2 regions of the Streptomyces sp. NPDC032126 genome follow, and region 1 is predicted to be linked to the other one. Evidence: riboswitches for the same ligand, from Rfam matches in the RefSeq annotation. Region 1 holds a riboswitch; the other holds the start of a gene.
What was found. Region 1 has a riboswitch for glycine ahead of gcvP (aminomethyl-transferring glycine dehydrogenase). Riboswitches for the same ligand answer to the same signal wherever they lie in the genome.
Positions count from the first base shown of each region.

Region 1 (7,575 bases):
GGCAGTGACACGGTGCTCGACGACGCGGGCATCGCGATCCCGGACGAGCAGGAGGACGAGGTGGAGAAGTTCCGCGAGTTCCTCGACCAGATCTCGCCCGAGGACTTCGGCACCAGCAACCAGTAACCGGGCGGGTCGCGCGGGACAGGGGCGACCCAGTGCCCGTCGGGGCGTACGGTGTGTGACGACGGGGTTTCCGGCGATTGCCAGCGGCCAGTGAGAGCGTCCTGCGGCTCACGCTCAGCGCATTCGGCTAGCCTTTCCCCGCGGTGGGGTACGGGAAACCACTCCTAGGGTGATTATCACTCGGCGTGCCGAGTGTGGCGATCGTTGACGCGCCCCTGGTGACTGCCTACCGTCGAGAAGGCAGGTCAAGGACGGAGGTCGGCGTGAGAAGCAGCGGCGACGGTACGGCTGGGGGTGCCCCCGGACGCGGGTTCGGGGGAAGCGGTCCGTACCCTCCCACGAGCTCTCGACTTCGTTCGAGTTGGGGCGACCCCCAGCACGGTGACGCGGCCGATCCCGCCCCGCAGCGGCCCTCGGCCGTGCCGAGCAGCGGAGGGGCGGCGCCCATGGCGTCCGAGCAGATCGGCTATCGCGGCCCGACGGCCTGTGCGGCCGCCGGCATCACCTACCGGCAACTGGACTACTGGGCCCGCACCGGGCTCGTCGAGCCGAGCGTGCGGCCCGCCTACGGGTCCGGGACGCAGCGGCTGTACAGCTTCCGGGACGTCGTCGTCCTGAAGATCGTCAAGCGGTTCCTGGACACCGGGGTGTCGCTGCAGAACATCCGCACCGCCGTGCAGCATCTGCGGGAGCGGGGCTTCAGCGACCTCGAACGCATGACGCTGATGAGCGACGGCGCCACCGTCTACGAGTGCACCTCGCCGGACGAGGTCCACGCGCTGCTCCAGGGCGGACAGGGCATCTTCGGGATCGCCGTGGGCGTCGTGTGGCGGGACGTGGAGAGCGCGCTGTCACAGCTGCACGGGGAGCGCGTGGACACGGGTGAGACCCTCGTCGGGCACAACCCGGCGGACGAGCTGGCACGGCGGCGCAACCGGGCGGTCTGACGCAGCCGGTCCTGCGGCGGCCTTGCGGCCGGTCGCATTGTCAGTGGTGTGGTGCAGCATCGGAGATGTGAGAAACGCGCCCACGATCCTGCATCTCGACATGGATGCCTTCTTCGCCTCGGTGGAGCAGGCGTCCAAGCCGAGCCTGCGTGGGAAGGCCGTCGTCGTGGGCGGCATCGGACCGCGCGGGGTGGTCGCCACCGCGTCGTACGAGGCACGCGTCTTCGGGGTCCACTCGGCGATGCCCATGGCCCAGGCACGCCGGCTGGCGCCGAACGCGGCGTATCTGTGGCCCCGCGGATCGCTCTACCGGTCCATCAGCCACCAGGTGATGGGGCTGCTGGCGGAGCTGTCGCCGCTGGTGGAGCCGCTGAGCCTGGACGAGGCGTTCGTGGACCTGGAGGCCGGCGGCGTGGCCTGGGACGGCGAGTCCGCGCGGCTGGTGGGGGTGCAGCTGCGTGCCGACATCAGGGCCGTCACCGGGCTCACGGGGTCGGTGGGGCTGGCCGCGTCCAAGATGCTCGCGAAGATCGCATCGGAGCAGGCCAAGCCGGACGGACTGGTGCTGATCGAGCCGGGCACCGAGCGGGCGCTCCTCGGGCCGATGTCGGTGCGGACGCTGCCCGGGGTGGGGCCCGCGACCGGCGATCATCTGCGGCGGGCCGGGATCACCACGGTCGACGAGATCGTCGAGGCCGGCGAGGACGAGCTGGTACGGCTGCTGGGCAAGGCGCACGGGCACGGGCTGTACGCGATGGCGCTGGCACGGGACGACCGGCCGGTGGTCGCCGAGCGGGAGACGAAGTCGGTGTCGGTCGAGGACACGTATGACGTGGACATCCACGACCGGGTACGGGTGGGGCTGGAGGTGCAGCGGCTGGCCGACCGCTGTGTGCGGCGGCTGCGGGGGGCCGGGCTGTCGGGGCGGACGATCGTGCTCAAGGTGCGGCGGTACGACTTCTCCACGCTGACCCGGTCCGAGACGTTGCGGGGGCCCACGGACGATCCCGCGGTGGTGCGGGAGGCGGCCCTGCGGCTGCTGGACTCCGTGGACACGACCGGTGGGGTGCGGTTGCTCGGGGTGGGGGTCTCGGGGCTCGCCGACTTCACCCAGGAGGACCTGTTCGCGCAGGTGGCGGAAGCGGCTGGGGCCGCGGAGGCTGCGGAGATGGATGAGGCGGAGGAGTCGAGGGGCGAGGTGGCCGCGGAGGAAGGTGTGGAGGAGGCGGGGGTGTCGGGGGCTGCGGAGCGGTTGTGGCGGCCGGGGCACGATGTGCGGCATGCCGAGTACGGGCATGGGTGGGTGCAGGGGAGTGGGCTGGGGAGGGTGACGGTGCGGTTCGAGACGCCGCAGGATGTGGAGCCGGGGCGGGTGCGGACGTTCTGGGCCGATGATCCCGCGTTGGAGCCGGCTGATCCGTTGCCGTTGGTGGTGGGGAGGGCGGGGGTTTCGGTGGACGGGGGCTGAGGTGTGAGCGGGGTGGGAGTGGGCGGGGGCTGCGCAGCCCGGCGCCGCGGGGTGCCGCTGCGCCCACCCGTGCCGCCCCAGCGGCACGATGACCCGCAGCTACGTCGGCGTGCGAGTCAGGCGTCGGCGTCCTCTGTGCCTGCCAAGTTGCCGAAGTCGTGGTCCGGGAGCGGGGGTGGGGCGGCTGTGTCGAGGCCGTAGTGGTGGTAGAGCTGGAGTTCCTGTTCCGGGGAGAGGTGGCGGCCCACTCCGAAGTCCGGGGCGTCCTTGATCAGGGCCCGGTCGAAGGGGACGTGGAGGGTGCCCTCGATCAGCTCGCTGGGCTCCAGGGGGACGAAGGCGTCCCTGCTGAACAGGCCGGTGCGTATGGCCGCCCACTCCGGCACACCGGTCGCGTCGTCGAGGTACACCTCGTCGATGGTGCCGATCTTGGTGCCGCTGCGGTCGAACGCCTTGCGGCCGATCAGGTTGCGCGGATCGATATCGGTCTGCACGGTCCCTCCACTTGGTCGCAACTCATCCGTAAGCACTACAAAAGAGCACATTCGGCCGGGCGGCCACTCGAAGGCTGCCTCGTTGACCTCGCTGGTAGGCTGGCTTTTGGCTGCTGACCCCGTGCGGGAGAGTCCTCCGGACATCGTCGGAGGCGCCGAAGGAGCAAATCCTCCCCGGAATCTCTCAGGCTCACGTACCGCACGGACGAGGTCACTCTGGAAAGCAGAGCGGGTGTCGACGGCTTCCGCTCTCACCGACGGTGAAAACCGGGCGCTCTCGGGCGGCCCGGTGAAGCTCTCAGGTTGAGATGACAGAGGGGGAGGCCGTCGGGGCACCCGTGCCGAGGTGCCCCTCGAAGGTCGCGTCAGACCAGGAGGCCTCCGCAATGACCGCCCACCGCATTCCGCTCTCCGAGCTCGAACAGGGCATTCCCTTCGAGCAGCGCCACATCGGGCCCGACCAGGAGGCGCGGGCCAAGATGCTCGCCCACATCGGGTACGGCTCGCTCGACGAGCTGACCGCCGCCGCGGTGCCGGATGTGATCAAGAACGCCGAGGCCCTGAAGCTGCCGGGCGCCCGCACCGAGGCCGAGGTCCTGGCCGAGCTGCGCTCCCTCGCCGACCGCAACCAGGTGCTGGGCTCGATGATCGGCCTCGGGTACTACGGCACCTTCACCCCGCCCGTCATCCTGCGCAACGTGATGGAGAACCCGGCCTGGTACACGGCCTACACGCCGTACCAGCCCGAGATCTCCCAGGGCCGCCTTGAGGCCCTCCTGAACTTCCAGACCATGGTCGCCGACCTCACCGGACTGCCGACGTCCGGTGCGTCGCTGCTCGACGAGGGCACGGCCGCGGCCGAGGCCATGGCTCTCTCCCGGCGCATGGGCAAGAACAAGAAGGGCCTGTTCCTGGTCGACGCGGACGCCCTGCCGCAGACCATCGCCGTGATCGAGACCCGCGCGGAGCCGACCGGTGTCGAGGTCGTCGTCGCCGACCTCAGCGAGGGGATCCCGGCCGACATCGCCGCACGTGAGATCAACGGCGTGCTCGTCCAGTACCCGGGCGCCTCCGGGGCCGTACGCGACATCAAGCCGCTCATCGACCAGGCACACGCCCTGGGCGCCCTCGTCACCGTCGCCGCCGACCTGCTCGCGCTGACCCTGCTGAAGTCCCCCGGTGAGCTGGGCGCGGACATCGCGGTCGGCACGACGCAGCGCTTCGGTGTTCCGATGGGCTTCGGTGGACCGCACGCGGGCTACATGGCGGTGCACGAGAAGTTCGCGCGCAGCCTGCCCGGGCGGCTCGTGGGCGTGTCCGTGGACGCGGACGGCAACAGGGCGTACCGGCTGGCGCTGCAGACGCGTGAGCAGCACATCCGGCGGGAGAAGGCGACCAGCAACATCTGTACGGCGCAGGTGCTGCTCGCCGTCATGGCCGGCATGTACGCCGTCTACCACGGGCCCGAGGGCCTGCGGAGCATCGCCTGGCGGACCCACCGCTACGCCACGATCCTCGCCGCCGGCCTCACCCGCGGCGGAGTCGACGTGGTGCACGGCGGTTACTTCGACACGCTCACCGCGCGGGTCGAGGGGCGGGCCGCCGAGGTCGTGGCCGCGGCGCGCGCGAACGGCGTCAACCTGCGCCTGGTCGACGCCGACCACGTCTCCCTCGCCGTGGACGAGACCACCACGCGGGCCCAGCTGACCGCCGTATGGACGGCGTTCGGGGTCGACGGCGACGTGGCGGCGCTGGACGCGGAGGCGGAGGACACGCTGCCGGAGGCGCTGCTGCGCTCCGACGACTTCCTGACCCACCCCGTCTTCCACCAGCACCGCTCCGAGACCGCGATGCTGCGCTACCTGCGCCGGCTCGCCGACCGCGACTACGCGCTCGACCGCGGCATGATCCCGCTGGGCTCCTGCACCATGAAGCTCAACGCGACCACCGAGATGGAGCCGGTGACCTGGCCGGAGTTCGGGCAGCTGCACCCCTTCGCGCCCGAGGAGCAGGCCGCGGGCTACCTCACGCTCATCCGTGAGCTGGAGGAGCGGCTCGCCGAGGTGACCGGGTACGACAAGGTGTCGCTGCAGCCGAACGCCGGGTCGCAGGGCGAGCTGGCCGGTCTGCTCGCCGTGCGCGGGTACCACCGGGCCAACGGGGACGAGCAGCGGACCGTGTGCCTCATCCCGTCGTCCGCGCACGGCACCAACGCGGCCAGCGCCGTCATGGCGGGGATGAAGGTCGTCGTCGTGAAGACCGCCGAGGACGGCGAGATCGATGTCGAGGACCTGCGGGCGAAGATCGAGCAGCACCGGGACGAGCTCGCGGTGCTGATGATCACCTACCCCTCGACGCACGGCGTGTTCGAGGAGCACGTCGCCGACATCTGCGCCCAGGTGCACGAGGCGGGCGGGCAGGTGTACGTCGACGGCGCCAACCTGAACGCGCTGGTGGGTCTGGCCAAGCCGGGGCACTTCGGCGGCGACGTCTCGCACCTGAACCTGCACAAGACGTTCTGCATCCCGCACGGCGGCGGCGGCCCGGGCGTCGGTCCGGTGGCGGTGCGCGCGCACCTCGCGCCGTACCTGCCGAACCACCCGATGCAGCCGGCGGCCGGGCCGGAGACGGGTGTGGGCCCGATCTCCGCCGCCCCGTGGGGCTCGGCGGGCATCCTGCCGATCTCCTGGGCGTACGTGCGGCTCATGGGCGGCGAGGGGCTGAAGCGGGCCACGCAGGTGGCCGTGCTGTCCGCCAACTACATCGCCAAGCGGCTGGAGCCGCACTACCCGGTGCTCTACACGGGCCCGGGCGGGCTGGTGGCGCACGAGTGCATCATCGACCTGCGGCCGCTGACCAAGGCGACCGGTGTGACCGTGGACGACGTCGCCAAGCGGCTGATCGACTACGGCTTCCACGCGCCGACGATGTCCTTCCCGGTGGCCGGCACGCTGATGATCGAGCCGACCGAGTCCGAGGACCTGGGCGAGCTGGATCGATTCTGCGATGCGATGATCGCCATCCGTGCGGAGATCGAGAAGGTCGGCGCGGGCGAGTGGCCGGCCGAGGACAACCCGCTGCACAACGCGCCGCACACCGCCGGTGCGCTGGGCGGGGCGTGGGAGCACGCCTACTCGCGTGAGGAGGCCGTCTTCCCGGCCGGTGTGTCCGTCGCCGACAAGTACTGGCCGCCGGTGCGCCGGATCGACCAGGCGTTCGGTGACCGCAACCTGGTGTGCTCCTGCCCGCCGCTGGACGCGTACCAGGACTGAGTGCCCGGTCCTGAGCGCCGGGTCGGCGTCCGGAACGGCTGAAGGGCCCCCGTCTCCCTCGTGGAGTCGGGGGCCCTTCGCATGGCCGGGCACGGGCGTCAGCGTGGACTGGCCGGCGCGTCCAAGCCGCTCAGCCCGTGTGGACCCGCGGGCGCCTCGCGCGGTCCGGTTCCGCCTCGCGGAGGACCTCCCGGGTCACCGGGGCCACCTCGCCCTGACCGAAGAGGAAGAAGCGCAGGAAGTTGGCGAAGGGGCTGCCCTCGGTCCACTCGAAGTAGATGTGCGGGATGCAGTTCGTCGTGTCGCGGACGTGGAGGAGCAGGGCCGCCAGGGCGTTGGGGATGGAGGAGGACTCCAGGGTCAGCACGCGGTAGCGGTTGTGCATGACCTCGCCGCGCACGGTCAGGCCGGCCTCGAAGTCGGACGGGTCGGTGACCGTCACCTCGACGAAGATGAAGTCCTCCTGCTCCGGGAGGTCGTTGTCCGCCCGGATCTGCTCGATCTTGTCGCGGTACTCCGCCTTGTCCCGCCGGTCGGGCTCATTGGCGATGAAACGTATCTTTCGGCTGGCCATGTCCCGGACGAACCGCTCGGCCATGTCGTCCAGCGTCATGCTGGTCACGCGCAGCTCGAAGGCCCGCAGCAGCCGCGACAGCAGGGAGATCAGGATGATGCCGGCGATGAAGCAGGCGCCGATCTTCACACCGTCGGGGCGCTCGATGACGTTCACGACGGTGACGTAGAGCAGGACCGCGGAGATGGTCGCGAAGGTGATGACCCAGGTGCGTTCGCCGGCGCGCCGGGCGGCGATCGTCACCGCGATGGCGGCCGACGACATCAGGACCAGCACGCCGGTGGCGTAGGCGCCGCCCTGGGCGTCGACGTCGGCGTCGAAGATCCAGGTCACCAGGAAGCCGACCAGGGTGAAGACGATGACCATCGGGCGGACGGCGCGGGCCCAGTGCGGGGCCATGCCGTAGCGGGGCAGGTAGCGCGGCATCAGGTTGAGCAGGCCGGCCATCGCGGAGGCGCCGGCGAACCACAGGATGGCGATGGTCGAGATGTCGTAGACCGTGCCGAAGGCGCCGCCCAGGTAGTCGTGCGCGAGGTAGGCCAGCGCGCGGCCGTTGGCCTTGCCGCCCGCCTCGAACTCCTTCTCGGGGATCAGGAGGGTGGTGATGAAGCTGGTCGCGATCAGGAAGACGCTCATGATGACCGCGGCGGTGGTGAGCAGCTTCTTGGTGTCCCGGATGCGGCCCGTGGGACGT
Region 1 is NZ_JBVIMA010000010.1:274,245-281,819, reverse strand. It holds gene ACZ5NW_RS32575 (bifunctional nuclease family protein) at 1-126, shown strand, start outside; gene ACZ5NW_RS32570 (MerR family transcriptional regulator) at 390-1,073, shown strand; partial or broken gene ACZ5NW_RS32565 (DNA polymerase IV) at 1,141-2,742, shown strand; gene ACZ5NW_RS32560 (PRC-barrel domain-containing protein) at 2,658-3,035, opposite strand; glycine riboswitch at 3,150-3,245, shown strand; gene gcvP (aminomethyl-transferring glycine dehydrogenase) at 3,422-6,307, shown strand; gene ACZ5NW_RS32550 (APC family permease) at 6,438-7,575, opposite strand, start outside.

Region 2 (7,575 bases), on a different contig from region 1:
TGAGAGACCCCGTGTCAGGTGCCACGGGACGTTGAGGTGCGGCAGCTCAGCGCGAGCCCTTCGGATCCAGCGCGTCCCTGACGCCGTCTCCGAAGAGGTTGAAGGCGAGCACGGTGATGAAGATCGCCATGCCGGGGACCACCATGTACATGGGGTCCGACTCGTAGTAGTCGAGCGCGCTGGAAAGCATCTGTCCCCAGGAGGCCGTGGGCGGCTTGACGCCCACGCCCAGGAAGCTGAGTGCCGCCTCGGTGAGGATGTTGGTGGGGATCATCATCGTCGTGTACACGATGATGGGCGCGACCAGGTTGGGCAGCAGTTCCTTGAAGAGGATGTACAGCTGCCCGGCGCCCAGGGATCGGGCGGCCTCGACGTACTCGCGCTCGCGCAGCGAGAGGGTCTGGCCGCGCACCACGCGACCGATGTAGGGCCAGCCGAAGAAGCCGATGACCATGATCATCACAAAGACGCGCACGCTGGAACCGGTCAGCCCCAGCAGGTTGCTCGGCATCACGGAGACCAGGGCGATGATGAACAGCAGCTGCGGGAAGGCCAGCAGGCCGTCCATGATCCGGCTGATCAGGGAGTCCACCCAGCCGCCGAAGAAGCCGGCGAGGACACCGAGGACGGTGCCGAGGACCACGGCCACGAGGGCCGACATGAAACCGACCAACAGCGAGATCCGGGCGCCGTAGAGGATGCGGGCGAAGATGTCGCGGCCGTTGACCGGCTCGACGCCCAGCAGGTGATCGCCGCTGATGCCGCCCAGGTCGCCCGTGGGCGTGCCGAACAGCGGGTCGATCAGGTTCTCGTGGTACTCGTTCGGGTCCAACCCGAGCAGGTCGGTGATGAACGGGGCGAGCAGGGCGATCACGACGAGGAAGAGCACCACGACGCCGCCGGTGAGGGCGAGCTTGTCCCGCTTGAGGCGCTCCCAGGCGATCCGGCTCAGGGAACGACCCTGGACGGCCTTCGCGCCGGCGCTGGCGATCGCCGCTTCTTCGGCCGCGCTCGGGGCCGCTTCGGCGGTCGGCTCGTGCAATGGTGCCGTCATCTGGCAGGGACCCCTCTCAACCGGCGGTGACCGGCCCGCGCTTGCCGCTGTAGCGGCGTGATCAGTCCGTCGTACGCAGGGGCGAACACCGTGACGAACACCCCTGGAGCGGGAGTCTTCAACGCTTGGGCGAACGGGTGCCAGACTTGTCGATGAATGGATGCGTAACCGTGATCCTGTCTGCGGGTTTCCGTTATCCGGACGGAGCGTCACAGGGGTCGGACACGCGAGGTCAACTGCCCACGGGGCAAAGTACCTTGAGATCTTGGAAAGACAGGGCCACTCGCCTCTTCACCTTCCGATTAATGGGTATGGAGGGCGAAGAGGCCCGGAATTCCCAGGACTTGCCAGATCAATAAGGGCGTGGATAGCCGTATCCGCCGGCCGCCGGGGCCTGCGCGGGGGCCGCGTGGGCCTCACGGTCGTAGAAAGGGCGGGCCGTGGCCCGCATCCACATCACGACCGGGTCGTACTCGTCGGTCATCGCGACCGTCGACACCGGCAGCCCGTCGGGGACGGCCCCGATCGACTGCTGCATCATCGCCCGCACCGCGTCCACGGCCGGAGGGGAGGTGTCGTAGACGTCGAGGCCGATCGCCAGGTACGGCGCGCCGAGCGCCGGCTGCACCCAGGCGCGGCGCAGCGAGCGGACCGCCGGGGTGCGGTGGGCGTTCTGCGCGAGCAGCGCGTAGAACTGCGGAATCTCGATCGCCGGTTCCGACAGGCGCAGCGGGCCGGCGGGCTGGCGGTCCAGGCCGGTCGCGATGCGGCGCAGATCGGGCCAGGGGATGCCGAGGCCGCCGCCGGGGGCGTGCGGGTTGAGCCAGAGGCCGTAGTGGTCCGGGTAGAGGGTGCGGGCCACGTCCAGGCCGTCCACCACCTCGTACGACCGGTTCCAGCCGCTCGCCGAGAGCTCCTGGGCGGAGGTGACGCACGGGGCGTAGCCGTGGCCGTCGACCTCCATGTTTCCGTACTGGGCGTCCGGGGAGCCGGCCTGGCCGTGCCACAGGAGCATCCAGATCTGGCCGGTGGAAGGGGTGGCGAGTGCGCGGAGCAACGCCTCGTAGGCGTCGTAACGCCCGGGCGTGACTTGGCGCAGCATGTGCTCGACCTGGCCGGCCGCGGCAGTGCCGCTCGCGCTCACGTTTTACCGCCCCTTCGCGTAGGACTCCGTCGGTTCAACAGCTTAAGCGCCCCGCAGCCCCGCGCCCCTTCCGTGGTTCAGCGCACGCGGGTGTAGAAGGGCCGTACCTTTTCCCTCATCCACTGGGCCACCGGGTCCTCGGACATGTCCAGCAGGATCAGGTTCACGTCCCAGCCCACGGGCACCTGGCCCAGGGCGCGGCCGAGGGCGTCCAGCGGGACGGTGCGCACGTCGCCCTCCCAGTGGGCGAGTTCCACGCCCACGAACATCACCGGGGGCGCCGTCTCGATCGCGGCCAGGCAGCGGCGGGCCGTGAGGACCACGCCGGTGGCCTCGAACTCGGCCGAGGCGGCCGCGAAGAAGTCCACCGGGTCGTCCTGCCAGTCCGGTTCGAAGAGGCGGACGCGGCCGCCGGTCGCGGGGCCGTCCAGCGGGGTGCGGCCCGACCGGGCCAGCTCGGCGACCGCGGGCGGCGGCAGCGGGATGCCGACCGTGCCGTCGGGGTTGACCGCGATGCCGACCTGTGGGGGCAGCCCGCGCGCGAACTCGACCGCCGGGGCGATCGTGTACGACATGTGCGCGCCGACGACCTGGCGGAACTGCTCCTCGGAGCTGAAGACCGGGACGTACGCCTGCCCGTCGATCTCCAGGGTGGGCAGGTCGAGCGGGGCGCTGTGCGGGCCGCCGCCGTTGGGCAGCGGCACCCAGACGAAGCTGCGGCCGAGGACCTCGACGATCCGCCCGCCGGCACCGGGGACGCCCAGGGACGCGGAGAGCACCTCCTCCAGCTCATTGCCGGGCCAGCCGCCGTGGGCGTGGGGGTGGGCCGGGGCCGGAAAGTCCGCGGGAAGGTTCGTCGGAAAGTCCATGATCTGTCTACCGCCTGCTGGGAACCGCTCTGCTGCTGTGGCTCAGAAGGCTAGCGGGTGAGCGGGTCGCGCGGTCGGGGCGCGACGGCGGCGCGGGCGGGGTCGTGCGGCCGGCCCGTGAAGGCGATGCGGGTGAGGGCGTCCGCCGCGGCGCGGTCCAGCAGGACCGCCGAGCCGCTGCCGTCGGGGAGGCGGCCCGACTCGACCGCGCGCAGCAGGCGTGCGGCGGCCCGGCGGTGGCGCAGGAAGGCGTAGCGGGAGACTCCCCGGCCGCGTTCGCGCTGGCCCTCGCGGGCGGTGTCCGCGCTGACGTCGAGCAGGAGCAGATGGAGCCGGCCGCCCCGGCGGCGGGCCTCGCGGGCCAGCCAGGCGCGGACCCAGCGCTGGGTGCCGCAGTCGTGGACGACGACGCCCTCGCCGGCGCGCAGGGCACGGCGCAGGCCCGCGTAGTGGGCGAGGCGGACCAGGGGGCGGTAGACGGCGTACGGCAGGAGGCGGGGGGCGCGGGCGTCCCAGCGGTCGCGGGTGTCCTGGGAGTCGACGCGCGGGCCGGAGACCGTACGGCGCATGAGGGTGGACTTGCCGCTGCCGGGCAGGCCGGTGACGACGACGAGGTCGTCGGGCCCGAAGAGGAGGGCGTGCGGGCCGCGGCCCGAGCGGTCGCGCAGGTCGCGGACGACCCCGCGGCACTCCAGGGCGGGGGCCGTGGGCTGCTCGGGCAGCGCGATGCCCGAGGTGGTCGCGTACGCCGTGGTCCTGTTCACCGTGATCGTCCTCCCCTGAGGTCAGGTGGGTGACCTCCCCATCGAGCGTAAAGAGAAGGTAATGCCGATCGCCTCGTGTTTTCGTGCGCGTACCGCCACAGGCCGGTCACAAAAAGGGACGGCCGGGCGGGCCTGCCGCGAGGCGGGGGCGGCGTGCAATGATGGGCGCGCCAACTGCATACCGGCCGTTTGAATCCGCGCGGGAGAGTCCCCAGCCACGTTCGCTGGGGCGCCGAAGGAGCAAGTCCCTCCCTTGAATCTCTCAGGCCCCGTTACCGCGCGGGCGAGGCACATCTGAAAAGCGGGCCGCCGTCTGCGGTGGCCCCACCCAAGGTGCAAGCCAGGGCCACGTCTCGTGGTCATGGCGAACCTCTCAGGTTCCGATGACAGATGGGGAGGAACTACCTCGCCCGTGATCCTGGGAGACGACCGTCCGATGAGCAGTACCGAACTCCGTCACACCGCGCTCGATGCCCTGCATCGCTCGCTGGGTGCGACGATGACCGACTTCGCCGGCTGGGACATGCCCCTGCGCTACGGCTCCGAGCGCGACGAGCACAACGCCGTGCGCACGAAGGCCGGGCTCTTCGACCTCTCCCACATGGGCGAGATCACCGTGACCGGCGCCGACGCGGCCGCCTTCCTGAACTTCGCGCTGGTCGGCAACATCGCCTCCGTCGGTGTGGGCCGCGCCCGCTACACCATGATCTGCCGGGCCGACGGCGGCATCCTGGACGACCTGATCGTCTACCGGCTCGCCGAGACCGAGTACATGGTCGTGGCCAACGCCTCCAACGCCCAGGTGGTGCTGGACGCCCTGACCGAGCGGGTCTCCGGCTTCGACGCCGAGGTGCGCGACGACCGGGACGCGTACGCGCTGATCGCCGTCCAGGGCCCGGAGTCCCCCGGCATCCTGAAGTCCCTCACCGACGCCGACCTCGACGGCCTGAAGTACTACGCGGGGCTGCCGGGCACGGTCGCCGGGGTCCCGGCGCTGATCGCCCGCACCGGCTACACCGGCGAGGACGGCTTCGAGCTGTTCGTGAAGCCGGAGCACGCGGTCGAGCTGTGGCAGGCGCTGACCAAGGCGGGCGAGGGCGTCGGCCTGGTGCCCTGCGGCCTGTCCTGCCGTGACACGCTGCGCCTGGAGGCGGGCATGCCGCTGTACGGGCATGAGCTCACGACCGCGCTGACGCCCTTCGACGCCGGGCTCGGCCGGGTGGTGAAGTTCGAGAAGGAGGGCGACTTCGTGGGGCGCGAGGCGCTCCAGGAGGCGGCCGAGCGGGCCGCCGCGGCCGCGCCGCGCGTCCTGGTCGGCCTGGTCGCCGAGGGCCGCCGGGTCCCGCGCGCCGGGTACGCGGTGGTCGCGGGCGGCGAGGTGATCGGCGAGGTCACCTCCGGCGCCCCCTCCCCCACCCTGGGCAAGCCGATCGCGATGGCGTACGTGGACGCCGCCCACGCGGCGCCGGGCACGCCGGGCGTCGGCGTGGACATCCGGGGCAGCCACGAGCCGTACGAGGTCGTGGCGCTGCCCTTCTACAAGCGCCAGAAGTAGACAGTCGAAGCGGCCGGCACGTGACGCTGCGCACATTCGCGCTGCTCACCCCCGCTTCCAGCAGTCCCCCATTCATCAGCACCACCCCGCGTACAGGAGAATTCAGGCCATGAGCAACCCCCAGCAGCTGCGCTACAGCAAGGAGCACGAGTGGCTGTCGGCCGCCGAGAACGGCGTGTCGGCGGTCGGCATCACGGAGCACGCGGCCAACGCGCTCGGCGATGTCGTCTTCGTCCAGCTCCCGGAGGTCGGTGCCACGGTGACCGCGGGCGAGTCCTGCGGCGAGCTGGAGTCGACCAAGTCGGTCAGCGACCTGTACTCCCCGGTGACCGGTGAGGTCACCGAGGTCAACGAGGACGTCGTCAACGACCCGTCGCTGGTGAACTCCGCCCCGTTCGAGGGCGGCTGGCTGTTCAAGGTACGCGTGACGGAGGAGCCGGCCGAGCTGCTCTCCGCCGACGAGTACACCGCCTTTTCCGCCGGCTGAGGAGACGTATGTCCGTCCTGAACACGCCCCTGCACGAGCTCGACCCCGAGGTCGCCGCCGCGGTCGACGCCGAGCTGGTCCGCCAGCAGTCGACCCTGGAGATGATCGCCTCGGAGAACTTCGCTCCGCTGGCGGTCATGGAGGCCCAGGGCTCGGTCCTGACCAACAAGTACGCCGAGGGCTACCCGGGCCGCCGCTACTACGGCGGCTGCGAGCACGTCGACGTCACCGAGCAGATCGCGATCGACCGGATCAAGGAGCTGTTCGGCGCCGAGTACGCCAATGTGCAGCCCCACTCCGGTGCCTCCGCCAACCAGGCGGCCCTGTTCGCGCTGGCCCAGCCCGGCGACACCATCCTGGGCCTGGACCTGGCGCACGGCGGTCATCTGACCCACGGCATGCGGCTGAACTTCTCGGGCAAGCAGTTCGACGTGGTCGCGTACCACGTGGACGACTCGGGTCTCGTGGACATGGCCGAGGTGGAGCGGCTCGCCAAGGAGCACCGCCCGAAGGTGATCATCGCCGGCTGGTCGGCGTACCCGAGGGAGCTGGACTTCGCGGAGTTCCGCCGGATCGCCGACGAGGTCGAGGCGTACCTGTGGGTCGACATGGCGCACTTCGCGGGCCTGGTCGCGGCCGGTCTGCACGCCAACCCGGTCCCGTACGCGGACGTGGTGACCTCCACCACCCACAAGACCCTGGGCGGCCCGCGCGGCGGGATCATCCTCGCGAAGAAGGATTTCGCGAAGAAGCTGAATTCGTCCGTCTTCCCGGGCTTCCAGGGCGGTCCCCTGGAGCACGTGATCGCGGCGAAGGCGGTGTCCTTCAAGGTCGCGGCCTCCGAGGAGTTCAAGGAGCGCCAGCGTCGTACGGTGGAGGGTGCGCGCATCCTCGCCGAGCGGCTCACCGCCCCCGACGCCCGTGAGGCGGGGATCAACGTGCTGTCCGGCGGTACGGACGTGCATCTGATCCTGGTCGACCTGCGCGCGTCCGAGCTGGACGGCCAGCAGGCCGAGGACCGTCTGCACGAGGTCGGCATCACGGTCAACCGCAACGCCGTCCCGAACGACCCGCGTCCCCCGATGGTGACGTCGGGCCTGCGGATCGGTACGCCGGCGCTGGCGACCCGCGGCTTCACGGCCGAGGACTTCGCCGAGGTCGCGGATGTGATCGCGGAGGCGCTGAAGCCGTCGTACGACGTCGAGGCGCTGAAGGCCAGGGTCACGGCGCTGGCCGACAAGCACCCGCTGTACCCCGGCCTGAGCAAGTAGCAGTTACCCGGTGGGGGCACCCGACGACGTGTGCCCCCACCCTTTTTGAAGGAGTTCCCGTGGCCATCTCGGTCTTCGACCTGTTCTCGATCGGCATCGGCCCGTCGAGCTCCCACACGGTCGGCCCGATGCGTGCGGCCCGTATGTTCGCCCGCCGTCTGCGCAACGAGGGCCTGCTGCCCTCCGTCGCCTCGGTCCGCTCCGAGCTCTACGGCTCCCTGGGCGCGACCGGCCACGGCCACGGCACTCCGAAGGCGGTGCTGCTGGGGCTCGAAGGCGCCTCTCCCCGCACGGTCGACGTGGAGGGGGCGGACGACCGGGTCTCGGCGATCAAGGAGCAGGGCCGGCTGCGGCTGCTGGGCGAGCACGAGATCGCGTTCTCCTTCGACGACGACATGGTCCTGCACCGCCGCAAGGCGCTGCCGTACCAC
Region 2 is NZ_JBVIMA010000004.1:439,906-447,480, reverse strand. It holds gene ACZ5NW_RS18415 (ABC transporter permease) at 47-1,054, opposite strand; gene ACZ5NW_RS18410 (enhanced serine sensitivity protein SseB C-terminal domain-containing protein) at 1,407-2,198, opposite strand; gene ACZ5NW_RS18405 (enhanced serine sensitivity protein SseB) at 2,276-3,067, opposite strand; gene ACZ5NW_RS18400 (AAA family ATPase) at 3,118-3,831, opposite strand; glycine riboswitch at 4,022-4,119, shown strand; glycine riboswitch at 4,120-4,231, shown strand; gene gcvT (glycine cleavage system aminomethyltransferase GcvT) at 4,268-5,386, shown strand; gene gcvH (glycine cleavage system protein GcvH) at 5,496-5,873, shown strand; gene glyA (serine hydroxymethyltransferase) at 5,882-7,144, shown strand; gene ACZ5NW_RS18380 (L-serine ammonia-lyase) at 7,204-7,575, shown strand, end outside.
Region 2: it holds a riboswitch for glycine, as region 1 does, so the genes downstream of both, gcvT (glycine cleavage system aminomethyltransferase GcvT) here and gcvP (aminomethyl-transferring glycine dehydrogenase) in region 1, are expected to answer to the same signal.